Regions from separate parts of the Streptomyces spororaveus genome, predicted to be linked through region 1. Evidence: riboswitches for the same ligand, from Rfam matches in the RefSeq annotation. Region 1 holds a riboswitch; the other holds the start of a gene.

Evidence for each region. Region 1 has a riboswitch for S-adenosylmethionine ahead of Sspor_RS29975 (aminotransferase class V-fold PLP-dependent enzyme). Riboswitches for the same ligand answer to the same signal wherever they lie in the genome.
Region 2: another riboswitch for S-adenosylmethionine. It lies ahead of thrC (threonine synthase); the one in region 1 lies ahead of Sspor_RS29975 (aminotransferase class V-fold PLP-dependent enzyme).

Annotation. Positions count from the first base shown of each region.
Region 1 covers NZ_BNED01000005.1:6,092,800-6,107,326, reverse strand. The annotation lists gene Sspor_RS30020 (GMC oxidoreductase) at 1-749, opposite strand, end outside; gene Sspor_RS30015 (glycosyltransferase family 4 protein) at 927-2,069, opposite strand; gene Sspor_RS30010 (hypothetical protein) at 2,093-3,208, opposite strand; gene Sspor_RS30005 (C40 family peptidase) at 3,233-4,285, opposite strand; gene Sspor_RS30000 (C40 family peptidase) at 4,523-5,551, opposite strand; gene Sspor_RS29995 (NYN domain-containing protein) at 5,806-7,170, opposite strand; gene Sspor_RS29990 (hypothetical protein) at 7,211-7,450, opposite strand; gene Sspor_RS29985 (rhomboid family intramembrane serine protease) at 7,575-8,309, shown strand; gene Sspor_RS29980 (Lrp/AsnC family transcriptional regulator) at 8,306-8,587, shown strand; gene Sspor_RS29975 (aminotransferase class V-fold PLP-dependent enzyme) at 9,013-10,398, opposite strand; SAM riboswitch class IV at 10,621-10,737, opposite strand; gene Sspor_RS29970 (IS481 family transposase) at 10,931-11,914, shown strand; gene trpD (anthranilate phosphoribosyltransferase) at 11,911-12,975, opposite strand; gene qcrB (cytochrome bc1 complex cytochrome b subunit) at 13,140-14,527, opposite strand, start outside.
Region 2 covers NZ_BNED01000005.1:4,781,899-4,796,425, forward strand. The annotation lists gene Sspor_RS24025 (flavin reductase family protein) at 1-92, opposite strand, end outside; gene cdgB (diguanylate cyclase CdgB) at 395-2,161, shown strand; gene Sspor_RS24035 (CBM35 domain-containing protein) at 2,230-3,264, shown strand; gene Sspor_RS24040 (1-phosphofructokinase family hexose kinase) at 3,430-4,350, opposite strand; gene nagA (N-acetylglucosamine-6-phosphate deacetylase) at 4,463-5,614, opposite strand; gene Sspor_RS24050 (ROK family protein) at 5,614-6,546, opposite strand; gene Sspor_RS24055 (extracellular solute-binding protein) at 6,722-8,020, shown strand; gene Sspor_RS24060 (DUF3263 domain-containing protein) at 8,068-8,304, shown strand; gene otsB (trehalose-phosphatase) at 8,344-9,192, shown strand; gene Sspor_RS24070 (alpha,alpha-trehalose-phosphate synthase (UDP-forming)) at 9,311-10,786, opposite strand; gene Sspor_RS24075 (glucosyl-3-phosphoglycerate synthase) at 10,834-11,784, opposite strand; SAM riboswitch class I at 11,971-12,127, shown strand; gene thrC (threonine synthase) at 12,145-13,419, shown strand; gene Sspor_RS24085 (MoaD/ThiS family protein) at 13,458-13,736, shown strand; gene Sspor_RS24090 (cold-shock protein) at 14,119-14,325, shown strand.

The DNA of each region.
Region 1 (14,527 bases):
ATGACCTCGCCGGCCAGGGCCGAGCGGGTGGCGGTGCCGGCCGCCTCGCGCTGCATGTACGCGAAGTCGTAGACGTTGGGGACGAAGACGGTCTTCAGGCCGGTGTTCTGGGCGTGCTTGCGGGAGATCCGGGCGAAGCGGTACCACTCGGTGGATTCGAACCAGGCCGGGTCGATGTCGTTGACGCCGAGCATGGCGCGGGCGCGGGGGTAGTAGGTGCCGTACATCTCGTCGGCGTCGACCTGGGGCAGCATCTCGGAGAAGTACGAGCGCCTGGGTGTGGGGGCCATTCCGCCGTTGACGAGCGATCCGCCGCCGACGCCGCGGCCGACGTACACGGACATGTCGCCGTAGTTCACGCGGTCGAGGACGCCGGGGTAGGGGCTGATGTCGCGGTTGACGACGTCGAGCCAGAGGAACTGGGCGAGCGGGGCCTCGGTGCGGTTGCGGAACCACATCGAGCGCTGGTCGGGCGCGGAGGTGGAGGGGAAGACCTTGCCGTCGGCCGCGGGGGTGTCCCAGAGCCGGCCCATCTCCAGGACGACGGTACGCACCCCCGCCTGCCCGAGGCGCAGGGCGGCGACGGCGGATCCGTAACCGGAGCCGACGACGATGGCGGGGGCGTACCGGGCTGCGGCGGGCTCCACGGCCGCGGCGGAGGCCGCCCCGATCCGGGTGAAGCCGAGCGCGGCGGCGGTCGAGAGGGCGCCGAGTCCCAATAGTTGACGGCGCGTCAGGTTGGATGTCATGGCCGCATCATGGGCGGAATCCAGCCGTCCGCCCAGACGCGGTATTGACAGACATCTGAGGAACAGTCAGACATGGCTGCGCGGCCCGTCGGCGGCGGCGAAATCCAGCCCCGCCGGCGTTCGAGGCGCGGGGGTCCGGGGGCGGAGCCCCCGGCAGCGGCGCCGCACCGGCACCGGCTACAGCAGCTCGCGCAGGCGTTCCGCCAGAAGGTCCCAGCGCCACTTCTCCTCGACCCACTCACGGCCGCGCTCGCCCATCCGGCGTCGCAGTTCCGGATCCTTCAGCAGGGTCACGATCCGGTCCGCCGCGTCCTCGGGGGAACCGCCCCGCACGACCCAGCCCGTCTCGCCGTCCAGGACGGCGTCCGGCGCACCGCCCGAGTCGCCCGCGATCACCGGCAGGCCCGTGGCCGAGGCCTCCAGGTAGACGATGCCGAGCCCTTCCACGTCCAGCCCGCCCCGGCGGGTCCGGCACGGCATGGCGAAGACGTCACCGGCGCCGTAGTGGGCCGCGAGCTCCGACCACGGCACGGCTCCGGTGAAGACGACGGAGTCCGAGACCCCGGTGGAGACGGCCAGCTCGCGCAGGTCCGCCTCGTAGGGCCCGCCCCCCACGATCAGCAGCACCGCGTCCGGCACCGCCGCCAGGATCCGCGGCATCGCCTCGATCAGCGTGTCCTGCCCCTTGCGCGGCACCAGCCGGGAGACGCAGACGACCACCGGCCGGTCCGTCAGCCCCAGCCGGGCCCTGACCTCCGCCCCACCCGATCCTGGGTGGAAGGTCTTCTCGTCCACCCCCGGCGGGAGTTGCACCATCCGGGCCGCCGCCCGGTCCGTCACCGCCGACGCGATCCGCGAGCGCGTGTACTCCCCCAGGTACGTCAGCGTGTCGGTGCCCTCGCCGATCCGGCGCAGCAACTGCCGCGCCGCCGGCAGCTGGGCCCAGCCCGCCTCGTGCCCGTGGGTGGTCGCCACGATCCGCCGGGCACCCGCCCGCCGCAGCGCCGGGCCCATCAGCCCGAGCGGGGCCGCCGCCCCGAACCAGACGGACTCGCAGCCGTGTTCGCGCAGCAGGCCCACCGCCCGCCGCGTCACGCGCGGGGTCGGCAGCAGCATCGTCGTCCGGTCGCGGACCACCTGGAACGGCTGCTCCGCGTCGAAGGCCGCGGTGGCCTCGCGGCCCTCCGCGCTGTGCTTCCAGGTGGAGGCGTAGACGACGATCCGGTCGGGATCCAGCCGCAGCGCCATGTTGTGCAGGAAGGCCTGGATGCCGCCGGGGCGCGGCGGGAAGTCGTTGGTCACGATCAGCGTCTTGTGCATCGCTGCCAACGTACCGGACGCCCTCAGCGGAATTCCGCCCGCAGGGCCTCCTGCCAGGCTTTCACCACCGCGTCCGGGTCCACCCCGAGGGCCTCGCGCACCGCCACCGGCCACGGCTCGCGCCCCGCCCTCCCGTACAGGTCCACGAGCGCCGCCTCGCCCCAGCGCCCCGCGACCGTCCGGCAGGCCAGCCAGGCGCCCTCGTAGGCCCGGGCCAGCGCCTCCGGGTCGCCGCCGAAGGCGAAGTCCTCCGTCCGGGGCAGCTCCCCCGGTACCTCGCCCCGCCGTACGGCCCGGGCCAGCGCCGGGGCGGCCTGCTCCGGGCCGGCCGCGGTGCCGCGGTAGGCCGCCCAGTCCGCGAAGCCCTCGGAAAGCCACAGCGGGGTGGTGGCGGTCGTCGCCGCCCGGGTGGCCACATGGGTGACCTCGTGGGTCAGGATGACCCCGCGGCCCGCCGGGCTGAGCTCCGCCCACCCCTGCGGGTTCACGACGACCCGGTCCGCGGGGGCCGGGGCCGCGCCCACCCGGCCCGTGGTGACGGCCCCCATGCCCCGGTACTCGGCCGCCGGGCGGCCCAGCAGCTCCGCCATCCGCTCCAGGGAGCCGGGGACCAGCACCACCGCCCGGCCCGCCCAGGGTCGCGGCCAGGCCGCACTCACCGCGGGCACCGCCCGGTCGGCCTCCGCCGCGATCGCCGACAGCGTCCCGTCCTCCTGCCCGACGCCCAGCGCCAGCGTGTGCGCGCCGCGGACCACCGCCACCGGCCCCTGGTCCCACAGCTGCGGCAGCGCGCCCGGCGCCGCCCGGTCCCCGGTGACGTGCCACCGCCCGCCGTCCCGGGTCAGGCGCACCTCGCGCGCCGACCCGGCCGCGGCCGCGTCGTAGCCGCTCAGCCGGTAGCGCAGCTCCGCGCGGGCGGTGGCTTCGGCGCCGTCCCGCCGGACCGCGGAGACCTCGTACGCCCATCCCTCCAGCGGGATCGCGGCGAGCCGCGCGGGCGGCGTCCGCGACCAGTCGGCGACGGCCGCCCGGATGTCACGCTCGGCGCCGTCCCGCGGAGCGGGCGCACCGCATCCGGCGAGCAGCGCGCCCAGCAGGAGCGGCAGCACGCGTACGAGGGCGCTGCGGACGGGGAACATCCGACGATCGTACGCACGGGTGGGTCAGGGGCGGGTTACGGAGGAGACGGGCATCATCCCGACGGGGTCGTAGCGGACCCGGGCCCCGGGGTACGGGGCGTGCACCACCTGGCCGTTGCCGACGTACATGCCGACGTGGCTGGCGTCCGAGCGGTACGTCACCAGGTCGCCCGGGCGGGCCTGCGACAGCGGCACCTGCCGGCCGGCGTGCCGCTGGGCCTGCGAGGTGCGCGGCAGCGAGACCCCGGCCTGCCGGTAGGACCAGACCATCAGCCCGGAGCAGTCGAAGCCGGAGGGGCCGGTGGAACCCCACACGTACGGCCGGCCGACGGCGGCCCGGGCCGCCATCACGGCGGTCTGGGCGCGGCCGGAGGAGGCACCCGAGGAGGGCAGCTCGGGCAGGCCCTCGGAGCGGCCTCCGGAGCGTGAGGAGCGTTCGTAGTCGGCCCGCTCCTCGGAGGGCATGGCGTTGAGCAGCCGGCGGGCCGCCGCGAGCTTCGCGGTGACGGAGCGCTTGTGCCGGGCCACGTCGGAGCGCAGGGCGTCGAGTTCGGCGAGTTTGCGGGAGGCCTCCTGGCGCTCCTGGCCGAGTTCGCGCTGCTCCTCGCGGAGTTCGTCGAGCTGCCGGGCCTGGCGGCCCGTCAGCCGGTCGAGGGCGGCGGCCTGCTCCAGGTACGCGTCGGGGTTCTCGGCCAGCATCAGCCCGACGGCGGGGTCGATGCCGCCGCCGCGGTACTGGGCCCCGGCGAAGGTGCCGAGGACACCCCGCATGGTGTTGACGCGCTCCTGGCCGCGGGCCACCGCGTCCTGGGCCCGGTTGACCTCGATGCGGAGCCGGTCGGCCTTCTCGCCCGCCTCGTTGAAGCGCTCGGTGGCCTGCTCGGCCTCCTCGAAGAGGCGGTCGACCTGGGCGCTGATGCCGGTTCTCGCCCCGCCGGGTTCGTACGGGAGGCCGGGGGCCGCGCTCGCGGGTACGCCCGTCATGGCGACCGCGGCGGTGGCCGCTGCGGCGGTGAGGACGGTGACCTTCGTGTTCCGGTCGAGGCCGCCGAGCCCGGTCCGGCGATGGGACGCCACGTGAAACCGCTCCCTTCCGCTGTGCGTGCGGGGCCCGGGTCCGCCCCCCGTGGACGGCCGTGTGCCGGGTTCCGCGCTGGCAGACAGTAGCGGCGCGACCACACACCGGCCAACGACCACCGGTGGGCGCACATGCCGACGCCCCGCAGGAGACGCAGGTCACCGGCGGGGCGTGTGGTCAGAGGGAGGCCCTGGAATTCGCCCGGATGGGCGGCGTACGGCGCGTCCCGGAGCGGATCAGCCGACCCGGACGCCGAACTGGAACGGCATGTTGTCCATGGACTCGTACTTGATGCCGCTGCGCGGGTTCGAGGCGTGCAGCGTCATGTTGTTGCCGGCGTAGAGGCCGACGTGGTGCAGGTCGCCGTAGAAGAAGACCAGGTCACCGGGCTGGAGCTGGCTGCGTCCGATGCGCGTGCCGTCGTTCACCTGGGTGAAGGTGGTGCGGCTGATGTTGACGCCGGCCTGCTTGTAGGCCCACTGCGTCAGCCCGGAGCAGTCGTAGACCGTGGGGCCGGTGCCGCCGGACTGGTAGGTGAAGCCCAGCTTCGTCTTGGCGGCTTCGAGGGCGGCTCCGGCCCGGCCGGAGGCCTTGACGTTGCCGAGGTCGACGCGCTGGCCGTCGGCGCGGCTGGCGCGCGTGTCCTCGTCCTTGATGGCCGCGCGCTCCTGCGCGGTCAGGGTGTTGAGGAGCGCCTGGGCCGCGGCGAGCTTCTCGGTGGAGACCTTCTTCTTCTCGCCGAGCTCCTTGCGGGTGGCGTCGAGGTCGGCGAGCTTGCCTGCGGCCTCCTGGCGCTGCTGCGCGAGGGTGCGCTGCTTCTCCTGGATGCGCTGGACTCCCTCGACCTGCTTGGCGCTCAGGTGCTCCAGAGAGGAGGCCTTGTCGAGGTAGCTGTCGGGGTCCTCCGAGAGGAGGAGCGCGAGGGAGGGATCGATGCCGCCGCTGCGGTACTGGGCGCTGGCCATCGAACCGAGCGTGCTGCGCAGGTCGTTGAGCTCGCCCTGGCCGCGCGCGACCTGGTCCTGGAGCTGGCCTATCTCCTTCTCCAGCTTGTCCTGGCGCTCTTTGGCCCCGTTGAACTTCTCGGTGGCCTGCTCCGCCTCTTCGTAGAGCGCGTCGACCTGGCTCTTGACCTCGTCCTTGCTCGGCTTCGCCGGCGCGGCGGAGGCGCTCTGCGCGGTGAGGGCGACGGCTGCGGCCGCGACCGAGGTGAGCACGGTCACACGAGCGCGGTTCGGCTGCTTGGGTCGACGGTGGGACGCCACGAAGGCGAGCTCCTTCTTCCTGGGAGCCGCCGAAGGAACGCAACTCGGCAGCACCTTCGCTGCCACCCCGAATGAGTGATCTACCGCACGAAGGTTTGAGCAGACCCTAGTGACCCAGCTGTGATCAGTTCAAATCCTGCCGGGAAAAAACTCGCCCCCCGACCAGGTTCTTTACCTACAGCGCACGCTCCGTGCAGGTCACTTGACGGTGCGTCCCCCGCGAGTCACACCAATTCGGGCATCACGGCAAGGAGTTACGAAACGCGCGAAAGCCGCTTCAGCAACAAAGCGGACGTCACGGGTCGGGCGCCCGCCTTGGCCACCCCGTCGGCGACCTCCCGGTCCGTGGAGACCACGACCACCGGCCGGCCGGGCGGCTCCGCACGCACCAGCTGGCGGATCAGCTCGTCCGCCGTCACCCCGGCCTTGGAGAACAGCACCCGCACCCCGCGCGGCGGCGCCAGCAGCACCGGGGCCGCCAGCTCCGCACCGTCGAAGACGCACGTCATCTCCGCGCCCGTCTGCGCGGCCAGCATCGACAGCCCGCCCAGCAGCCGCAGCCGCTGCTTCTCCAGCGGCATCGTCGGATAGCCCGTCTTGGTCACGTTGTAGCCGTCGACCACCAGATGGGCCTGCGGCAGCGCCAACAACTGGTCCAGCAGAGCCGGATCGGTCTCCGACAGGGCCCGCGCCGCGATGTCCTTCGGCGTCATCCGGCCCGGCTCCACCGCGTCCACCGTGTCCGCGGGCCGGGTGCTCACCGGCGGCAGCGCGAGCTCCCGGCGCAGCCCCTGGGCCGCGTCCAGCACGGTGTCCAGCAGCAGCCGCAGCCGCATGTCCTCGATGCTGCGCCCCTCCCGGGTGGCCCGGCGCGAGGTCTCCAGCGCCGTCTCCACCTCCGCGAGACGGGACTTGAGCCGCCGGCTCTCGCTCTCGGCCGCGGCCACCCGGGCCGCCGCGTCCGCGCGCATCCCGTCGATCTCCGCATTCACCTTGCGCAGGGCCGCGTCACCCCGCTTGACGTCGCTGAGGGCGCTGCGCAGCTTGCGCTGAAGCGATTCCGCTTCCTTGCGCGCCGCGTCCAGCTCGACCCGGATCTGCTCGCCGCCCGTGCGCTGCAGTTCCCGTACGTGGGCCAGCTCCTCGCGCAGCCGCTCCAGCTCGCGCCGGGTCTCCTCACCGACCCGCTCGGCGTCGGCGCGCTGCGCCTCCTCGCCCGCGGCGGCCACCAGCTTGACCCAGCCGTTCGGGCGCAGGACGAAGGCGGCGGCCGCCACGTCCAGCGGATCCGCGGCCGCCGGAGGCGCACCGGCCTCCAGCGCGGCGGCCAGGTCCGCCTGCGCCTCGCGCAGCTTCTCGGCGACCCTGCTCCGGAACACGGCGTCGGTCTCGACCGCCGCGGCCATGGCATTGCCCGCGAACTTGGCGCGCCGGGTCGGGGTGAACCGGGCATACTGGCGCAGCTGCGCCGGGAGGTCAGCGACCGTCAGTCCGCCGAAGGCGTCCGAGACGAGCGCGACGACCCGGCGCCGCACGCCTTCCGGCAGCGGGTGGTCGAGCGCCTCGGCGGCGTCGCCGGCCGCGTCGGCCGACTCAGCGCCGCTTGCTGGCTCCACAATCCGTCACCCCTACCGTGATCTTCCTGTGGGTGCGTCTCCGTCAGGAGTCCGCGCCCGGCCTGTCCACGAGCTCGATCTGGTCCACCGCGTTGCACCACCGGCAGCGGACCGACTCGATGGTCTCATTGACCACCTCGCGCTCCTCGACCTTGGGCTCCCCGGCGAGGTCCAGGTGGACGTACTCCACGACCTTCGACGAACGCGTGACGTCGAAACGCGTGAGGTTGCCGCACAGGGTGCAGCGCCACCGGGTGGTGTCGGTCGGCAGGGGAACCGTCATCAGGTCGCTCTCTCCTTCGTAACTGATTCAATTAAAGCCGCCCGCGCCGCCGTATGCGTCGTCCTGCGGACCGCAGCTCGTAACCCTACGGCCTGCCACCGCTTCAGGTGGGTCCTGTTGCGTCATGCTCTGTCACATGATCGTGAGGTGGCGGGCCGTTCGCGAGGCCGCCCGGGGACCGGTGGTCACCCATGGGCTGATCGCGGGCTGCGCCGTGGTGTTCGTACTCGGCCCGGCCTCGGGACTCGATCCCTCCTACGGAACGGGAGAAGAGCTGCTGTCCGCCGGGACGGCCTACTTCCGGCGCTGGGGCGTGGTCCCGGACGAGCTCTTCACAGGCACCCCCCGCGCCTGGCTGACCCCGCTCACCGCACTGTTCGTCCACGGCAGCTGGCTGCACCTGCTCGGGAACATGCTCTTCCTGTACGTCTTCGGCGCGATGGCGGAGGAACGGATGGGCCGCCCGGCGTTCCTCGCCTTCTACCTCTGTACCGGATACCTGGCGATGGCGGCGTACGCGGCGGCCAACGCGGGATCCCCGCAGACGCTGGTCGGGGCCTCCGGCGCCATCTCGGCCGTGCTGGGCGCCTTCCTCTTCCTGCTCCCGCGGGCGAGGGTGACGAGCCTGTTCCCGTTCCTCTTCTTCCTGCCGCTGCGGTTCCCGGCGTGGATCGTGCTGCTGTTCTGGTTCGCCCTCCAATGGGTGGCGGCGCAGCGGGCCGGCAGCGGTCCGGGAGTCGCCTATCTGGCCCATCTGGTGGGCTTCTCGCTCGGCTTCCTCTACGCGTGGGCCCGCTATCGGGGTACGACTAGAGTGAGTCGACCAGCGACGGCCACCGAGGGAGACAGCCAGCCGTGATCACCGCGATCGTGCTCATCAAGACCAGCGTGGACCGGATCCCCGAGATCGCCGAGTCCATCGCCGCCCTCGAAAACGTCAGCGAGGTCTACTCCGTCACGGGGACGTACGACCTCATCGCGCTGGTCCGCGTGGCCCGCCACGAGAACCTGGCGGACATCATCCCCGGCCGCATCAGCAAGATCCCGGGCGTCGAGGCGACGGACACGCACGTGGCGTTCCGCACGTACTCGCAGCACGACCTGGAGGCGGCGTTCGCGATCGGCCTCGACGCGTAGCCCCTGCGGGGTGCTCGGCGGTGCTCGGGTCGTCCCGGCCCGGGGTGCGCCTCAATCGCCGGCGAGGCTGAGTGGTGCGGGCCTGTCGGTCTGGGGCGGGGCGGGGTGCCGCGCCGGGATGTCTCCTCGGCTCGCGCCTGCGGGCATGTCTCGGCTGTGCGGGGTGGTTGCGCGCTCGTCCTGCGGGGACACCCCGCCACGTCCCCCCACCCCACCGCGGCATCCGTCGAAGCCCTGCCGTGGGGCGGGGACACGCAGGAGGGTCCCCGCAGGACGAGCGCGCAACCCAGGCCGAGCCACAGAACCACGGCCGCAGGCGCGAGCCGAGGAGACCCTCGTGCGGGGCCCCGCCCCACACCACCCAGCCCCGCCGGCGCTTGAGGCGCGGGGTCTGGGGCGGAGCCCCAGGAAACGGCGCCGCCCCGTCACACGGCGGGGACGCAGCGGCCCTCCTCCGTGCGGTACTGCCACTTCGCGCCGTCCGCGACGAGCTCCTTCACCGCGCGGACGAAGCGCTCCACGTGCTCGTCGGGGGTGCCCGCGCCGAAGCTGACGCGGATCGCGTTCAGCGAGCGCTCCCCCGGTGCCGCCTCGGGGGCTCCGCATTCGCCCTGGGCCTGCGGCTCGCTGCCCAGCAGGGTGCGGACCAGCGGGTGGGCGCAGAACAGGCCGTCGCGGACGCCGATCCCGTACTCGGCCGACAGCGCGGCGGCGAAGTGGGAGCTGTTCCAGCCGTCCACCACGAAGGAGATGACACCGACCCGCGGGGCGTCGTCGCCGAAGAGGGAGAGGATCCGGACCGCCGGGACCTCCGCCAGGCCCTCGCGGACCTTCGCGATGAGGTGGCGCTCGCGGGCGACCAGGTGCTCGAAGCCGGCCTCGGTCAGGGCCTTGCAGGCCGAGGCGATGGAGTAGACGCCGATGACGTTCGGGGAGCCGGCCTCGTGGCGGGCCGCGGTGGTGTGCCACTCGACGTCCACGCCGCCGTCCTCGCGCCGGGCGACCTTGCGGGAGGCGCCGCCGCCCGCGAGGTAGGGCTCGGCCTCCTGGAGCCAGTCGGCGCGGCCCGCGAGTACGCCCGAGCCGAAGGGTGCGTAGAGCTTGTGCCCGGAGAAGGCGACCCAGTCGACGTCCAGCTCCTGCACGGAGACGGGGTGGTGGGGGGCCAGTTGGGCGGCGTCCAGCACGATGCGCGCGCCGTGGGCGTGCGCGGCGGCGGCGAGTTCGCGGACCGGCCACAGCTCGCCGGTGACGTTGGAGGCGCCGGTGACGCAGACCAGTGCCGGACCGTACGGGTCGCGGTCGGCGAGCGCCCGCTCCAGGGTGGCGACGGCTTCGGCCGGGGTGCGCGGTGCGTTGAGGTAGGTGACCCGTGCGTCGGCCCACGGCAGCAGGGAGGCGTGGTGCTCGGTCTCGAAGACGAACACCTGGCAGTCGGCGGGGAGTACGGCGGCGAGCAGGTTCAGCGAGTCGGTCGTGGAGCGGGTGAAGACGACCTGGTCGGTGGGGCGGCAGTCGAGGAACTCGGCGACGGTGACCCGGCTCTGCTCGAAGAGGTCGGTGGAGAGCTGCGAGAGGTATCCGGCACCGCGGTGGACGCTGCCGTAGTACGGGGCGTACGCGGCCACGTCGTCCCAGACGCGCTGCAGGGCGGGGGCGCTGGCCGCGTAGTCGAGGGCCGCGTAGGTGACCTCGCCGCCGGTGACGAGGGGGACGGTGACGTCGCGGCCGAGGACCGCGAGCGGCTCGGCACAGGCGGGGTCGACGGCGGCGGTGGCGGTGGCGACGGCGGCGTTCAGGGATGCGGACATGGCGGTATCTCCCGGCAGGCAGGGCTGAATGGCTTCGGTGTGCCCGTACGCGGGTACGGCGCTGCGGCCGTCCGGGGTACGGGGAAGTCCTCGGTCCGCGCTGGGCGGGGGTACACGGAAGTGACCCTGTCCGAGGGGTGAAGTGGGGGCGGAGTCGCCCTATCGCATTCGCTTGCTCACGGAAAAAGCTCCTCGAGAAGACCAGGACCCCTGGTGTCGAGGGATCCGCGCTTGCCGTAGGCCTTGCTGCCTACGACCTGGTCATCACCCGGGGCACCCCGCCACGGAAGGAGGGTTGCCGGACAGCAAGCCGGGGCCTAAACGCTGTCACTCGTGACCTGGTCAGCATCCTGCCACAAGATCGGCCGAACGCAAGACCCCGGTCCGCATGCCGGACCGGGGTCATCGCTTTCGCGCCGTACGGCCTAGGTGTATTGATCACGAGCGTTGTTGACACTGGTCAGGTCTTGAACATGGCGAAGACCTCCGGTGTGGTGGGAGCTGTCTAGGAACTCACCGCACGGAGGTCTTCGTGTCCCACCGTAATGCCCGGCTGACCGTCTTCGGTAGGCGCCTGCTGGTCGAACGGGTCCGCTCGGGCCGTCCTGTCGCACACGTCGCGGCCGAGATGGGTATATCCCGGGCCACCGCCCACAAGTGGGTCCGCCGCTGGCGGACCGAAGGCGACGCCGGCCTGCACGACCGCTCCAGCAAGCCCCACGCGACTCCGCACCGCACACCGGCCACCGTTGAGGCCCAGGTCTGCCGTCTGCGGACCGGCCGGAAGCTCGGCCCGGCCCGCATCGGCCCGATCCTGGGCCTGCCCGCCTCGACGGTGCACCGAATCCTGGTCCGCCACGGTCTGAACCGTCTGGCCTGGCTCGACCGCCCCACCGGGCAGGCCATCCGGCGCTACGAACGCGCCCGGCCGGGCGAGCTGGTCCACGTCGACATCAAGAAGCTCGGCAACATCCCCGACGGCGGCGGCTGGCGCACCGTGGGCCGCACAGCAGGCGACCGAAACCGCCAGGCCACCACCACCGAGCGCAAGAACTCCACCCCGGTGATCGGCTACAGCTTCATCCACTCCGCCGTCGACGACCACTCCCGCCTGGCCTACAGCGAAGTCCTGCCCGACGAGCGCCAGCACACCGCGATCGCCTTCTGGCAGCGGGCAAACGCGTTCTTCACCGACCACGGCATCACCGTCGAACGTGTCCTGACCGACAACGGATCCTGCTACAAAGCCAAACAGTTCACCAGGGCCCTGACCGCGGCCGGCATCACCCACAAGAAGATCCGCCCCTACCGGCCGCAGACCAACGGCAAGGTCGAACGCTTCAACCGCACCCTCCTCGACGAATGGGCCTACCTGCGGCCCTACCGATCGAACGACGAGCGGACAGCAGCCCTGGCAGACTTCCTCCACACCTACAACCACCACCGCTGCCACACCGCACTCAACGGCAAGCCACCCATCAGCCGTGTGAACAACGCTACGGGTCAATACACCTAGGCGTTGCTGGCCGCCACCCAGCGCTCCAGGGCGGCCCGGGCCGCGCCCGAGTCGATCGACTCCGCCGCACGGGCGATGCCGGCCGTGATCTGCTCCTCCAGGGTGCCCGGGGCGGGGTCGAGGGCCACCAGGGCCGCCGCCGAGTTCAGCAGGACGGCGTCACGGACCGGGCCGGTCTCGCCCGCCAGGAGGCGGCGGGCCACGTCTGCGTTGTACGAGGGGTCCCCACCGGCCAGTGCGGAGACGTCGACCAGGGAGATGCCCACGTCACGGGGGTCGAAGCGCTGCTCGGTGACCTTGCCGTCGCGGACCCACCAGATCTGCGAGGCCGACGTCGTGGTCAGTTCGTCCAGGCCGTCGTCGCCGCGGAAGACCAGTGCGGAGGAGCCCCGCGCGGCGAGCACGCCCGCCACGATCGGGGCCATCCGGGGGTCGGCCACGCCGGTCGCCTGGGCGCGTACCCGGGCCGGGTTGGTCAGCGGGCCCAGCGCGTTGAAGAAGGTGCGGATGCCCAGTTCCCTGCGGGCGGCCGCGACGTGGCGCAGGGCCGGGTGGAACTTCACCGCGAAGCAGAAGGTGATGCCGGCCTCCTCGGCGACCTCCACGACCCGCGGCAGGCTGAGGTCGAGGTTGACGCCGAGCTTCTCCAGGACGTCCGAGGAGCCGCTCGCGGAGGACGCGGCGCGGTTTCCGTGCTTGACGACCTTGGCGCCGGTCCCGGCCACGACGACCGCGGACATGGTGGAGATGTTCACCGTTTTGGCCCCGTCGCCGCCGGTGCCGACGATGTCCACCGTGCGGCCCGGCACCTCGATCAGGTTGGCGTGCGCGTACATCGCCCGTACGAGCCCGTTGATCTCCTCGACCGTCTCCCCCTTGGCCCGCAGCGCGACCGTGAAGCCGGCGATCTGGGCGTCGGTGGCCTCCCCGCGCATGATGCGGTCCATGGCCCAGGCGGTGTCCTCCGCGCGCAGGTCCCGGCCGGTCAGCAGAGCGTCGAGAACGCCCGGCCAGCCACGGGCCGCCACGCTGTCGCCGCCTGCCGGGGTCGCAACGTTCATGGTCCGCTCCTGCTGTCGGTGGAGGATTCCACGTCTGATCGGTCAGGGATCAGCCTATCCAGCCCCGGTTACGGCAAAGAGCCCCGTCCAGACACTGGACGGGGCTCTCGCCGTGGCGACACCAGGACTGACCGAAATCAGTCCCTCATGCGTTCATGCGGGGATCAGTGGTGGCCGTGGCCGGACTGGATCTCCTTGTATTCCTCCACCGTGGGCTTCGGAATCTGGTTGTTCTCGCCGTACATGCCCTGGCTGAGCTTCGCGCGCAGCTTCTCGGTGGCCTTCACCTTGCGCTCGACACCGTTCTCGTCGACCGTCGGGCCGATCTCGACCGGCTTGTACTGCTCGTGCGCGGTGAGCTTGTGCAGCTGGCCCGCCGGGAGCGGCTCGTGGACCTCGACGAACTCGCCGTGCGGCAGACGCTTGATGATGCCGGTCTCGCGACCGTGCAGCACCTTGTCGTGGTCACGGCGCTGGAGGCCGAGGCAGATCCGCTTGGCGACGATGAACGCCAGCACCGGGACGACGAAGAAGCCGATCCGGACGAACCACGTGATCGAGTTGATCGACAGGTGGAAGTACTGGGCGAACATGTCGTTGCCGCCGCCGATGAGGAGCACGATGTACTCCGCGATCCAGGCGACACCGAAGGCCGTGCGGGTCGGGACGTTGCGCGGGCGGTCCAGGATGTGGTGCTCGCGCTTGTCCCCGGTGACCCAGGACTCGATGAACGGCCAGACGGCGATCGCGCCGAGCACCAGCGGGAAGAGCAGCAGCGGGATGAACACACCCAGGACGAGGGTGTGGCCCCACAGGTTGATCTCCCAGCCGGGCATGGCCCGGATCAGGCCTTCCGGCATACCCATGTACCAGTCGGGCTGCGCACCGGTGGACACGTGGTCCGGGCGGTACGGGCCGAGCGCCCAGATCGGGTTGATCGTCGCGACGGCCGCGACGGCCGCGATGACACCGAAGACCAGGAAGAAGAAGCCTCCGGCCTTGGCCATGTAGACCGGCAGCAGCGGCATGCCGACGACGTTGTTGTTCGTCTTGCCGGGACCCGCGAACTGGGTGTGCTTGTGGTAGAAGACCAGGATCAGGTGGGCCACGAGCAGGCCCATCATGATGCCGGGCAGCAGCAGGATGTGCACCGAGTAGAACCGCGCGACGAAGTCGCCGCCCGGGAACTCCCCGCCGAACAGGAACATCGACAGGTACGTGCCGACGACCGGGACGGACAGGATGGCGCCCTGCATGAAGCGGACACCGGTACCCGAGAGCAGGTCGTCCGGCAGCGAGTAACCGGTGAAGCCGGTGAACATGCCGAGGACCAGCAGCAGGAAGCCGAAGATCCAGTTGACCTCACGCGGCTTGCGGAACGCGCCGGTGAAGAAGACGCGCATCATGTGCACGACCATGGCCGCGACGAAGATCAGCGCCGCCCAGTGGTGGATCTGACGGATCAGCAGGCCACCGCGGACGTCGAAGCTGATGTCGAGCGTCGAGGCGAAGGCCTCGGACATCATGACGCCCTGCATCGGCACGTACGAGC
Region 2 (14,527 bases), 1.3 Mb from region 1:
CGGGACATCGCGGCCCGGAACTCGTCATTGCTCACTCCCTCAGCATGGGGGGTTCCGCGGGACACGGTGGGTACGGGGGTCGTCTTCAGCACGCTGAAACGCTAATCTCGCCCTTCCGCGCCGCGCATCGGGCCCTGGTCCGAGTCGCGTCCCCGCCCCTTGGCCTAGGCCCGGGCGTATCGTTTGCTCTCGGGAATGTGAGGGAGCGCTCCCAGTCGTGCACGAGCCCACCGCGCACCGATATTCACCTGATGTGACTTGAGTCACAGAGGGCAAGATTTGTTGACCCTGTGTACCTGCCGCACAGCTCACTGTGATTCAGTGGACGGGACACCGCAACGAAACGCCGATGACAAACCTGGAGTTGCTGTCGAGGTCTCGGGGAGAGCGAGCAATGGAGACCGAGTCGGAGCCGTACGTCCGTCTTGCGACCCTGCGGCAGCTGCACCGGGTGGTGGCCGAGCTCAATACGGCCCGGAGCCTGGCGGACACTCTGCAGACCGTCGTGGACGGCATCGTCGTGGGCCTCGGCTACGAACTCGCCTGTGTCAACCTCGTTCGCCCGGACGGTGATCTCGTCGTCGCCGCCTTCGCGGGAGACCCCGCCGCGGAGGCCCTCATCACCGGCCGCGTCGGCTCCCGCGCCTCCTGGGAACGCCGCCTGACGATGGGTGAGAACTGGGACGGGCTCAGGTTCATCCCGCACACCGAGGGCTGGGTCCTCATGGAGGACGACGTCCCCCAGTGGCACACCGACGGCCCCGATCCCCGGTTCGAGGACGAGTGGCACCCCGAGGACCGGCTCTACGCACCCATGTATGCGTCCGGCGGGGAACTTCTGGGTGTCATTTCGGTGGACAGACCGCGCAACGGCCGCAGGCCCGGCGCCTGGGGCCGCGAAGCGCTCCAGATGTACGCCTTCCAGGCGGCGATTGCCATCAGCAATGCGCGGCTCCGCGCGAACATGCAGCGGGCCCTCGTCCGGCTGGAACGCGAGCAGCAGGCACTGCGGGCCAGTGAAGAGTCGTTCCGCCAGGCCTTCGAGTACGCGCCCAGCGGCATGGCCATCGCCGAGATGGGCGGCGACCAGCACGGCCGGCTGCTGCGGACCAACGACGCGCTGTGCCGGCTGCTCGGCCGGCCCGCCTCCGTCCTGCGCCGCTACTCCTTCTCCGACCTGGTCCACCCCGAGGACATCGGCACCCTGCTGCGCACCTCCGCCGAGGGCGGCCGCGCCGAGCTGCGCCTGGGCCGCCGCGACGGCACGTATGTATGGGTCTCGCTGCGCAACTCCGTCGTCGCCGACGCCGCCGACGGCCCCCGGTTCCTGCTCACGCACGTCGAGGACATCGAGGAGCGCAAGCGGCACGAGCTCCAGCTCGCCCACCGCGCCAGCCACGACTCGCTGACCGGCCTGCCCAACAGCGCCGAGCTGCGGGCCCGCCTCGGCGCCCGGCTGTGCCGCAGGCCACAGTCGGTGCGGGCCAGCGCGGTGGAGGCGCTGGACGCGGCCTTCGAGGGGCGCGACACGTACGACGGTCACGCGGCGCACGGGGGCCACGCCGCGCACGCGGCGCACGACGGGCACCCGGTGGGGGCGGAGGCGGGTGGTGCCGGTGAGCACGGGTTTCACGGCGACGGCTCCGACCGGTTCCCCGGGGGCGACCCCTTCGAATTCCCCGGGGCGCCGCCCGCCCCGGCGGACGGTCCGTACGACCACCACGTGCACACGGTGGCTCCCGCGACCGACATCGACGACGGGACGAAGGGGCTCGCGGTCCTCTTCTGCGACCTGGACGGCTTCAAGTCGATCAACGATCGGTTCGGGCACCACACCGGCGACGCGGTCCTGATCGAGGTGGCCCGGCGGCTGACGACCGGCGTCAGGGACGGTGACACCGTCGCCCGGCTGGGTGGTGACGAATTCGTCGTCCTGGCCGACGGCCTGGGCGCCGCCGACGCCGCCGACCTCGCCGTCCGGCTGCGCAACGCGATCATCCCGCCGATCCGGGTGGACGGCCGTGCGGTGCGGGTGGGGGCCAGTTTCGGCATCGGCTGGGCCAGCTGCGGGATGTCCGCCGACGAGGTGCTGCGCTCCGCCGATCAGCGGATGTACATCGAGAAGAGGTCCCGGTCGAAGGCCCATCGCCGGGCGGGATGAAGCGGTCTGCCGCTCGTGGGCGCACGTGTTCGGGGTAGGCTCCCGGGGGTCGAAAGGAGTGACCTGCGATGACGACGCCCGCGAACAACGGCCCGCACGGTGGGGCGAACAAGCCCGAGGACGACGATCCGTTCGGCTACCTCTACGAGGACGGCCAGGCCGCCGGGGCCACCCCGCCCGGGCAGGGCGGATACGGCTACCCCGGTTCGGCGGGCGGCGGTCAGCCTGGTCCTCAGCCCGGCGTCCCCCGCACCTCGCACCACCAGGTGCGTACGGTCGGTGACCGCAGGAACGGCGGCCAGCGCGGCCCCGTCCCGCAGCAGCAGGGCCCGGGCTACCAGGCCCAGTACCAGGCCCCCGAAGCGCTCCAGGCGGGCGGCTACGGCGTTCCGGCGCAGCAGGCGCAGTCCCCGCAGCACCAGACCCAGGCGGTTGCGCACCCCGGCGGTCACGGCGGCGGCCGAGGCGGCGGCGGGTCCAGCCGGCGCGGTCTGCTGATCGCGGCCGTCGCCGTGGTCGCGGTGGTCGTGATCGGCATCGCCGCGGCCCTGCAGTTCGGTGACAAGGACAAGGGCAAGGAAGGGCCGACCACGAACGCCGGCCAGCAGTCGCCGGCCCCCCAGAACCCGGCCAGCCCGGCCCCGAGCAGCCCGAAGCCCTCGCAGGACCCGCTGCCGAAGGGCGAGGCGGCCGGTGCGGGCATGGTGCTGACCGGCGGTGCGCGGCTGGAGAGCACGGTGCCCGGTTCGAAGAGCTCGGGCGGCCAGTACGTCGCCGGCTTCAACCAGACCGGTGCGGCGCTCACCTGGACGGTGGACGTGCCCGAGGCGGGCGACTACACGCTGTTCGTCAACTACGGCGTTCCCGGCAAGCCCGGCAAGGCGACCCTCACGGTCAACGGGCAGAGCCCGAACCAGTCGTTGAACCTGGACAACTTCGCCAAGGCGGCGGACGGCGCCTGGGACAAGGGCTGGACGCGCACCTTCGCGTGGATCACCCTCAAGAAGGGCACGAACGCGATGAAGATCTCGTGCGAGGCCGGCAACCAGTGCGATGTCGTCTTCGACCAGCTGGAGCTGGCCTCGGGCCACACCCGGCGCTGACGGCGGGGACGGGCGCCCCCGGAACGCAATCAGGCTCTGCCGCGCACGCGGCAGAGCCTGATTGCATCTACGGGGGGCCTGCCGGCCGCCGAAGGACCGTCAGGAGCGTTGTCCGCAGGACATTTCGCGGGATGTTCGGCCCGGATCCGCGGATCCGCGGATCCGTCAGCTGCCGGCGGTGACGCGTACGGCGCCCCGCAGCTCCTCGTAGACGCCGGGGTCGAACTCCCCCGCCACCGGGGCGAGGACCGTGGCCGCCGAGAGGGCGACCGCGCGGGTGAGGCGGTCCGGCCAGTCCAGGCCCTCGGCCAGCGCGGACAGCAGGCCGGCGACCGCGGAGTCGCCGGCTCCGGTGGGGTTGCCGGACAGCGGGCGGGGCGGGGACGCCTGCCAGCAGCCCTCGGCGGTGGCGGCCAGCAGGCCGGCCGGGCCGAGCGAGGTGACCACCGCGTGGGCGCCCCGGCGGCGGGCGTCGCGGGTGGCGGGGAGCGGGTCGCGGGATCCGGTGAGCTCGGCCAGTTCGGCGGCGTTCGGCTTGATGATCTCCGGGCGGGCGGCGACCCCGCGGCGCAGGGCCTCGCCGCTGGTGTCCAGCAGGACGGGCACCCCGGCCGCGCGGGCCGACCGGACGAGCAGCGCGTACGCGCCCACGGGCACGCCCGGCGGGAGGCTGCCGCACAGGGCGACGGCGCGGGCCCCGGACACGAGGTCCTCGTAGCGCGTGAGGAACCGTGACCACTCCGCGGCGGTGATCAGCGGGCCCGGCTCGTTGAACTGGGTGGTGTCGCCGGTGCCCGCGTCGGCCACGGCGACCGTGCGGCGGGTGGTGCCGGCGCAGGGCACCAGGGCGTCGACCACGCCCGGGGACCGCGCGAGCAGCCCCCGGACGACGGAGCCGACCGGTCCGCCCGCGAAGCCGGTGGCGGTGACCTCGTGGCCGAGGGCGGCCAGGACGCGCGCGACGTTGATCCCCTTGCCGCCGGCGCGTTCAGTGACGGCCGAGACCCGGTGCGAGGCGTGCGGAAGCAGCCGCGGCACTTGGTACGTGACGTCGAGCGCGGTGTTGAGCGTCACGGTAAGGATCATGGGCACTCCCGGGTCCGATGCTGCCGGGATCATGCCAAACGCAGGGCGGTCGGCCCAGTGCCGGGGCCGACCGTTTTCCCTGTCCGCGGCCGCTCGGCCGTCAGATCGGCGGTCAGGAGGGCGGGTTGACGATCCATTCGCCGCGCCGCATGACGCCCTTGAGTTCGAACGCGGCGTCCAGCACGACGAGGTCGGCGTACTTGCCGGGCTCCAGCGAGCCGATCTCGTCGTAGAGGCCGATCAGCTTGGCCGGGTTGGCGGAGATCGCCTGGACCACGGACTCCACGGGCAGTTTGTCGAGGGTCACCGAACGCTTGAAGGCGGTGTCCAGGGTCAGGGTCGAGCCGGCGATGGAGCCGCCCTCCACCAGCCGTGCCACGCCGTGCCTGACCTCCACCTCCAGCGGGCCGAGGTGGTAGGTCCCGTCGCCGAAGCCGGCCGCGTCCATCGCGTCGGTGATCAGCGCGACGCGGTGCGCGCCCGCGTGGTGGAAGGCCAGTTCCAGGGCCGCCGGGTGCAGGTGGGTGCCGTCGTTGATGAGCTCGACGGTGATCCGCTCGTCCTCCAGCAGCGCGGCGATCGGGCCGGGTTCGCGGTGGGCGAGGGGCGGCATCGCGTTGAAGAGGTGGGTGGCCACGGTCGCGCCCGCGTCGATGGCGGCCCGCGTCTGCTCGTACGTGGCGTCCGTGTGGCCGATCGCCGCGATCACCCCGTGCTCGGCCAGCAGCCGTACGGAGTCCAGGCCGCCGGGGAGTTCGGTGGCGAGGGTGAACATGCGGGCGGCGCCGTGCGCGGCGTCGATGAGCTTGCGGACCTCGGCCGGGTCGGGGTCGCGGAGCAGGTCCTCCTTGTGGGCGCCCTTGCGGCAGGGGTTGATGAACGGCCCCTCGAAGTGGATGCCGGCGATCTCGCCCTGCTGGGTCAGTTCGGCGAGCAGGGCGGCGCGGCGGGCCAGTTCGTCCAGGTCCCCGGTGACGGTGGAGGCGACCAGGGTGGTGGTGCCGTGCTCGCGGTGGGTGCGGACGCCCTTGAGGACGTCCTCGGCGGTGCCGGAGGTGAACGAGGCGCCGCCGCCGCCGTGGTTGTGCGTGTCGACGAAGCCGGGGACGATCCAGTGCCCGGACAGGTCGACGGTCCGCGCGCCCTCGTGGGCACTGCCGGCGATGCGGTCGCCGTCGACGATGACCCTGCCGTTCGCCACCGTTCCGGTGGGCAGCACCACCCTGGCGCCCGAAAGAACAGTGCTGTGCGCGCTTCCGGACATCAGGCAGGTACCTCCGTGGCGAGTAGGTCCCAGGCGAGCAGCCCTGCGCCCAGGCATCCGGCGGTGTCCCCGAGGGCCGCCGGAACGATGTGGGGGAGCCGCTGGAACGTCACGCGCTCCTCCACGGCCGTCCGTAGTGGTGTGAACAAGGTTTCCCCGGCCTCCGCGAGCCCGCCACCGATGATCAGCGTCCGCGGGTCCAGCAGGGTGATGGCGGTGACCAGTCCGTCGGCGAGGGCGCCGACGGCGGCCAGCCACACCTCCCGGGCGCGCGCGTCACCGGAGGCGACGGCCTTGGCGCAGTCCGCGGCGTCGGCCTCGGGGTCGCCGGAGGCGGCCGCCCAGGCGCGGCTGACGGCCGAGGCGGAGGCGAGGGTCTCCAGGCAGCCGTGCTGGCCGCAGCCGCAGGCGGGGCCGCCCGGGCGTACCACGATGTGCCCGATCTCGCCCGCGTAGCCGTGGGCGCCGGCCTCGATGCGGCCGGCGATGCCGATGGCCCCGGCGATGCCGGTGCCGAGCGGGACGAAGAGGAAGCGGTCGGCGCCCCGGCCGGCGCCGATGCGGCCTTCGGCGAGTCCGCCCGTGCGCACGTCGTGGCCGAGGGCCACCGGGATGCCGCCGAGGCGGCTGCTGAGCAGGGCGCGCATCGGTACGTCGCGCCAGCCCAGGTTCGCCGCGTAGACGGCGATCCCGTGCTCGGCGTCGACGATGCCCGGGACGGCGACGCCGGCCGCCGAGGCGGGCCGTCCGAAGCGTTCCCGGCCGGTGTCGAGCAGCTCGGCGGCGAAGTCCTGGATCGTCTCGACGACGGCGTCGGGGCCCCGCTCGCGGCCGGTGGCCCGGCGCGCTTCGTGGAGCAGGGTGCCGTCGTCCGCGACGAGGGCGGCCTTCATCCCGGTGCCGCCCACATCGAGGGCGATGACGTGTTTCACGGATTTCACAGAGACAGTCTCGCGTGCTCGGCGGGGAAAGGTCTAGTCCAATGAGGGAGATTGTTGAGCGGCCATACAAATCCGGGACCCCGGGCGGGAGCCCGATGTGGACGAGCCGCCAAAGTGGTGTAGACCTTACGTGGATCGTACGTACAAGAAGAGTGGATGGAGAACTGTGAAGGGCCGTTACCTGAGCCTGGCCGCGTCCGGCGCCGTGCTGTGCCTGACTGCCGTGACGCTGACGGGCTGCGGAGCCCTCGGCGGGCTCACCGGAGACAACGAGGTGACCCTGCGGGTCGTGGCGGCCGACTACGGGGACAATCCGCAGAACTCCTCCGAGTCCTACTGGAAGGACCTCGCCGCAGGCTTCGAGAAGGCCAACCCGGGCATCAAGGTCGAGGTCAGCGTCTACTCCTGGTCCGAGGTCGACGCCAAGGTCGCCGAGATGGTCAAGGCCGGCAAGGCCCCCGACATAGCCCAGATCGGCGCCTACTCCGACTACGCGGCCGCCGACAAGCTGTACTCGGCCGAAGAGCTGCTCTCCGTGAAGACCGAGGCCGACTTCCTCGGCCCGCTCGCGGACGCCGGCAAGGTCAAGCAGATCCAGTACGGCATGCCCTTCGTGGCCAGCACCCGGCTGCTCTTCTACAACGAGAAGCTGCTCGCCGACGCCGGTGTGATCGGCAAGGACGGCAAGGGCTGGCAGCCGAAGAGCTGGGCGGACCTCGAAGCCGCCGCCAAGAAGCTCAAGGCCGCCAACGTCCCCACCCCCTTCGCGCTGCCGCTGGGCCGCGAGGAGGCGCAGGCCGAGACGATGATGTGGATGCTCGCGGGCGGCGGCGGATACACCAACAACGAGGAGTCGTACTCGATCGACTCCGCCCCCAACATCAAGACGCTGGAGTTCCTGCGGGACAAGATGGTCGGCCAGGGGCTGACCGGCCCCGTGGAGCCCGGCAAGCTGGACCGCCAGGCCGCCTTCGACGCCTTCACCAAGGGCGAGGTAGGCATGCTCAACGGGCACCCGACACTGCTCAAGCAGGCGGAGGCCAAGGGCGTGAAGTTCGGCATGGTGCCGCTGCCCACCGCCGACGGCAGCGACAAGCCCGCGATGGGTGTCGCCGACTGGGTCATGGCCTTCAAGACCGGCCACCGCCAGCAGTCCGGCAAGTTCCTCGACTTCATGTACCAGCCGAAGAACGTGACGGCCTTCACCGAGAAGTACGACCTGCTGCCCGCCACCACCACCGGCTACCAGGCCAAGCAGGCCGCGACCGGCGGCAACGCCCCGCAGCTGAAGCCGTTCCTGACGGCGCTGCCCGGCTCGCGGCTGTACCCGGTCGGCAAGAAGTCCTGGGCGGGCGTCAGCGAGGACATCAAGCAGAACATCGGCAAGACCGTCCAGCCGGGCGGACAGCCGGCGAAGGTACTGGAGGGGATCGCCACCACCGCCCGCGCGGCGGACCCGCGCTGAGCGGTGGCGGCGGGCCGGGTGTCAGAGCGCGGCGTTAATCTGGCGGTATGACGGACGAGGGGCAGCTGACGGCCACGGAGGCCGCGGTGCTCGCGTACGAGGGACGCACCTGGCCAGGGCCCGGAGCCAAGGAACGGGCCATCCGGGAGGGGCTGGGCATGACCCCCGTCCGCTACTACCAGCTGCTCAACGCGCTCATGGACGATCCGAGGGCCCTGGCGCACGCCCCGGGCACGGTGAACCGGCTGCGCAGGATCCGCGAGGCCCAGCGGGCCCGGCGATAGCCGTAGCCGTCACACCGTTGGGCCGTTAGGGTCGTGCATATGGGGAGCCATCCGCACGACCTGCCGATGCCCGTCACCGCAGCCGGACGCGAGGGACTCGAAGCCCTGCTCCGCGCACCCCGCCGGTCCGTGGTCGCCCTGGACTTCGACGGCACCCTCGCCGACATCGTCCCGGACCCGGACCAGGCCCGAGCCCACCCCGGAGCCGTCCCGGCCCTGTCCGCACTCGCCCCCGAGGTCGACTCGGTCGCGGTGATCACCGGACGGCCGGCGGGCGTCGCCGTCCGCTACGGGGGCTTCGCCGGGGTCCCCGGACTCCAGCACCTGGTCGTCCTCGGCCACTACGGGGCCGAACGGTGGGACGCCGTCAGCGGCATCGTCCACGCGCCCGCCGAGCACCCCGGGGTGGCGGCCGTCCGGGCCGAGCTGCCGGGGTTCCTGGACTCCATCGGGGCCTGGCGCGGCACCTGGATCGAGGAGAAGGGCCGGGCGCTGGCCGTGCACACCCGGCGGGCCGAGGACCCGGCGGCGGCCTTCGCTGCGCTGCGGGAGCCGCTGGCGGAGCTCGCGGCGCGGCACGGGCTGATGGTCGAGCCGGGGCGGGCGGTGCTGGAGCTGAGGCCGCCCGGCATGGACAAGGGCGTCGCCCTGACCGAGTTCCTGGCGGAGCGGGACGCGGAGGCGGTGCTGTACGCGGGCGACGACCTGGGTGACCTGGCGGCCTTCGCGGCCGTGGAGAAGGGCCGTAAGGACGGCCTGCCGGGGCTGCTGGTGTGCAGCGGCTCGGCCGAGGTCCCGGAGCTCGCCGCACGGGCCGACCTGGTCCTGCCCGGACCGGGCAAGGTCGCCGCCTTCCTGGCCACCCTGGCCGGGGCCATCCGCGGCTGACGCTGACGCTCTCAGCCGCCTGCACATTTCAGCCTCTCCGGCGTGTGAGGAGCGGGGTCCGGGGCGGAGCCCCGGCAGCGGCGCCGCTGCCGGGGGCCGGCCCCCGGACCCCCGCGCCTCACACGCCGGCGGGGCTGGATGGGCCGAGGTCCGAGAGCTGGGCCGTGAACCACTGGGCCGGGGGGAGGGCCGTCGCCGCGGCGGCCAGCCGCTTCGTGCGTTCCGCACGCTCACCCACCGGCATGGTCAGCGCAGCGTGCAGGGCCTCCGCCGTCGCCGACACGTCGTACGGGTTCACCGTCAGCGCGTCCTGCCGGAGTTCCTCGTACGCCCCCGCCCCGGTGGACAGCACCAGCACGCACCCCGCCTCCGACACCACCGGGATCTCCTTCGCCACCAGGTTCATCCCGTCCCGCACCGGATTCACCAGCGCCACGTCCGCCAGCCGGTAGGCCGCCAGCGACCGCGCGAAGTCGTCCTTCACCGACACCAGCACCGGCTGCCAGTCCTCCGTGCCGAACTCCGCGTTGATCTGCGCCGCCAGCTCCGCGACGGACGCCGTGTAGTCCCGGTACACCTTCAGGTCCTGCCGCGACGGGTACGCCGAGGCCAGGTGCACGACCCGGCCGCGCCATTCGGGGTGGACCGTCAGCAGTTCCCGGTAGGCCAGCAGGCCGCGCAGGATGTTCTTCGACAGCTCCGTCCGGTCCACCCGGACGATGGTCTTCAGGCCACCGGTCTCCGCCCTGAGCTGCGCCAGCTTGGCGTCCACCTCCGGCCGGTGGGCGAGCGCCCGCAGCTCGTCGGCGTCCACGCCCAGCGGGTACACGGCCACCTCGGTCCGCTTGTGCCGCACCGCACCCGACGGGCTCTTCTGGACGTACCTCGCCCCCGACGCCTCCACCCCCGCCGCGAACCGGGGCTCGGCGATACCGCGCTCGTCGTTCAGGTGCGCGCCGCCCATGAAGGTGTGCGCCCAGGCCCAGGTGTGGAAGCCGACCACGTCCGCGCCGAGCATCCCCCACATCAGTTCGCCGCGGATGTCGTCGGGCAGCATCCGCAGGAACTCCTGCGAGGCCCACGGGGTGTGCGTGAAGTGCGCGATCCGCAGGTCCGGCCGCAGTTCCCGGAGCTGCCCCGGGACCAGCGCCAGGTGGTAGTCCTGCACCAGCACGCGGGCGCCGTCCGCCGCCTCCTCGGCCAGGGCCTGCGCGAACGCCCGGTTGTACGCCACGTACGACTCCCACCGCCGCCGGAACCGCGCGTCGAAGACCGGCTCGCGCGGGACGTCGTACAGGTGGTGGTGCGTGAACCACAGCACAGAGTTGGCGATCCCGTTGTACGCGTCGTCGTACACGGTGGGATCGATGTCCAGCATGCGGACGCCCGGTTCGGCGACGCCCCGGCGGACCGCCTCCCGGTCCGCGTCCGACAGCGCCGCACAGATCCACAGGGCCCCCGGTTGCTCCGCGAGGGCCGCGGAGAGTCCGGAGACGAGACCGCCCCCGCCGCGCCGGGCGCTGAGCGTCCCGCCGTCGTCGAGGGCGTAGGAGAGGGGGCCGCGGTTCGCTGCTACGAGTACCTGGGAAGCCATGCGGCCAACCTAGCCCGGCCCGCTCTCGCTCAAACGTATGGACGCGGTCACGCCACGCGACGCAGCGCGTACTCCTTGATGCCCGCCATCGGCGGCCGCTCCTCGGTGTCCACCGGGTACGTCCGCGGTACGAAGCCCTCCGGGCCGCGCTCGAACTGCGTGAGCTCCGGCCGTACGAGGTGCCCGCGCGAGAGCCGTACCTGGGCGGTGCGGTAGATCGCCGCGGCCATCCGGCCCAGCGCCTGCCCGTCCTGATGGCGGTGGACCCGTACGCCCACGTCCACCTGGGCCAGCGCGTCCAGCCCGACCGTGTGCAGCGCGTCGACCAGCAGGCCCAGCTCGACGCCGTACCCGACGGGGAACGGCAGCCGTTCCAGCAGGGAGCGCCGTACGGCGTACTCGCCGCCCAGCGGCTGGACGAAGCCGGCCAGTTGCGGCCAGTGGAGGTTGAGGAGCGGCCGGGCGACCAGCTCGGTGACCCGGCCGCCCTGGCCGGGGGCGTCGCCCAGCGGGCGGTCGTACATCGCCTTGACGAACTGCACGTCGGGGTCGGTCAGCAGCGGTCCGACGATCCCGGAGACGAAGGCGGCGGAGAAGTCCCGCAGGTCGGCGTCGACGAAGCAGACGATGTCCCCGCCCGTGGCCAGGAGCGAGCGCCACAGCACCTCGCCCTTGCCGGGCAGCGCCGGGATCCTCGGGAGGATCTCGTCACGGTGCACCACCCGGGCCCCGGCCTTCGCCGCGACCTCCGCGGTGCGGTCGGCGGAACCCGAGTCGATCACGACCAGTTCGTCGACCAGGGGGACCGGCAGTCCCTCGATCAGCTCACGCCGGATGACCTCGACGATCGCGCCGACCGTGGCCTCCTCGTCCAGCGCGGGCAGCACGACGCTGACCGTGGTCCCGGCCGCCCGTTTCCGGTCGAGCAGCTGGTCGAGCGGTCGGTCGGCGGCGGACCAGGAGCGGTCGGCCAGCCATCGCTCCACCTCTTCCAGCACCCTCAGCACTCCCTGCGTGTCGGCGATATACGCCCTTATGTGATCCATCTCGCGGTTCGGACGGCTGTCTCAACCGCCCGGGCCTTCGGTTACAGTCTTGAACAACGCGAAGGACCACCGCATGCCGGGGGTCCCCCGCGTACAAACGCACCGGCGCGCCACAGAGCGCGTATGCCGGTGCCATACCGCTCATCCAGAGGGGCAGAGGGACACGGCCCGTTGAAGCCCCGGCAACCCTCCAGTCGGTTCTCGCGATCGCGCACCAGCGTCGTCAGCGAGGTCCCCGGCTAGGGAAGGTGCCAATTCCGTCTCATGGCGAAATGCGCCATGGGGAAGATGAGGAGAAAGGGCCTCGCCATCATGGCTGCACAGACTGTCGCCACCTCTGTTGATCTCGGACCCGCCAACGGCCTTTCCTGTCGTGAGTGCGGCACCCGCTTCGAACTCGGCCCCATCTTCGCGTGTGCCGAGTGCTTCGGACCGCTGGAAGTCGCCTACGACCTCCCGACCGGTGACCCCGAGGCCCTGCGCGCCGCGATCGAGGCCGGCCCGAACAACATCTGGCGCTACGCGCCGCTCCTGCCCGTCCCGGCCGACGTGGCGTCGAAGCCCAGCCTGAACCCCGGCTTCACCAAGCTCGTGGACGCGGCCAACCTGGCCAAGGAGCTGGGCATCACCGGCAAGCTCTACGTCAAGGACGACTCCGGCAACCCGACGCACTCCTTCAAGGACCGCGTCGTGGCCATCGCCGTCGAGGCCGCCCGCGCCTTCGGCTTCACCACCCTGTCCTGCTCCTCGACCGGCAACCTGGCCGGCGCCGTCGGCGCCGCGGCCGCCCGGGCCGGCTTCCGCTCCTGCGTGTTCATCCCGCACGACCTGGAGCAGGGCAAGGTCGTCATGGCCGGTGTGTACGGCGGCGAACTCGTCGGCATCGAGGGCAACTACGACGACGTCAACCGCTTCTGCTCCGAGCTCATCGGCGACCCGCTGGGCGAGGGCTGGGGCTTCGTCAACGTCAACCTGCGCCCGTACTACGGCGAGGGCTCCAAGACGCTCGCGTACGAGATCTGCGAGCAGCTCGGCTGGCAGCTGCCCGACCAGATCGTCATCCCGATCGCGTCCGGCTCGCAGCTGACGAAGATCGACAAGGGTCTGCAGGAGCTCATCAAGCTCGGCCTCGTCGAGGACAAGCCCTACAAGATCTTCGGGGCCCAGGCCGAGGGCTGCTCCCCGGTGTCGACCGCCTTCAAGGCCGGTCACGACGTGGTCCGCCCGCAGAAGCCGAACACCATCGCCAAGTCGCTGGCCATCGGCAACCCGGCGGACGGCCCGTACGTCCTGGACATCGCCCGCCGCACCGGCGGTTTCGTCGAGGACGTCACCGACGAGCAGGTCGTCGAGGCCATCAAGATCCTCGCGCAGACCGAGGGCATCTTCGCCGAGACCGCGGGCGGCGTGACCGTCGGCGTGACGAAGAAGCTCATCGACAACGGGCAGCTCGACCCGACGCTGACCACCGTCGTCCTCAACACCGGTGACGGCCTCAAGACCCTGGAGGCGGTGGCCGCTGACAGCGGGCAGACCGCCACCATCCGCCCGAGCCTGGACGCGTTCCGCGCCGCCGGCCTGGCCTGACCCCTTCTCCTCCGCCCTACCGGAAAGGCAGTAGCGCCATGAGCGTCAACGTCCGCATCCCCACCATCCTGCGCACCTACACCGGCGGCGTCGCCGAGGTCCCGGCCGAGGGCGCGACCCTCGCCGAGGTCATCGAGTCCCTGGAGAAGAACCACCCGGGCATCGCCGCGCGCGTCCTGGACGACCAGGGCAAGCTGCGCCGCTTCGTGAACGTCTACGTGAACGACGACGACGTGCGTTTCGAGGGCGGGCTGCAGGCGGCGACGCCGGACGGCGCCGGTGTCTCGATCATTCCGGCCGTCGCCGGCGGCTGCTGACACGCGAAAACCGAAATTGCCCCCTCCGCTAAAAGCGGAGGGGGCAATTCTGCTTGATTGGGCACGGTAGGGTTGGGGAAGTCCCCTCCGCTGTTCTTGCCCCCTGCATATGAACGGGCCGCGCAAGGGTCGACATCGGGCCAACATGCGAGTGCGGTATGGGGCTTTGGCGAGATATGTCAGGCCCGACTTGCCCGGGAGTATGGCAAATTTTCACTCTATTTCAATGTTTCTCGGTGTCCAGAATTCTCATCGGATTGACCTGTTGCAGACAGCATCCGCGCAGATACATTCAGCCTCGGTCGACGCGTTCCGACGCAAGTTCTGACCCGGGATCGTGAAGTGCGTTCCTGCGCAAGGGCCAGTAATAGGGGAGTTAGGCATGGCTCAGGGCACCGTCAAGTGGTTCAACGCGGAGAAGGGCTACGGCTTCATCGCGGTCGACGGTGGTGCGGATGTGTTCGTCCACTACAGCGCCATCCAGATGGACGGGTACCGCACCCTTGAAGAGGGTCAGCGGGTCGAGTTCGAGATCTCGCAGGGCCAGAAGGGTCCGCAGGCGGACATGGTCAAGCTCGCACTCGGCTAGTCCTGGCGCGATCGACCGCCGACGCATCAGTCTTCGTCGAAGACCTGGAACACCACGAGGGGCCCACATCCTGGACACGGGATGGGGGCCCCTCGTGCGTACGCCCGGTAGTGGCGGGGCGTTCCCCGAAGCCGCTTGCACTCTCGGGGGGCGAGTGCTAATCATTGGCGTTAGCACTCTCCATGTGAGAGTGCTACTGAAA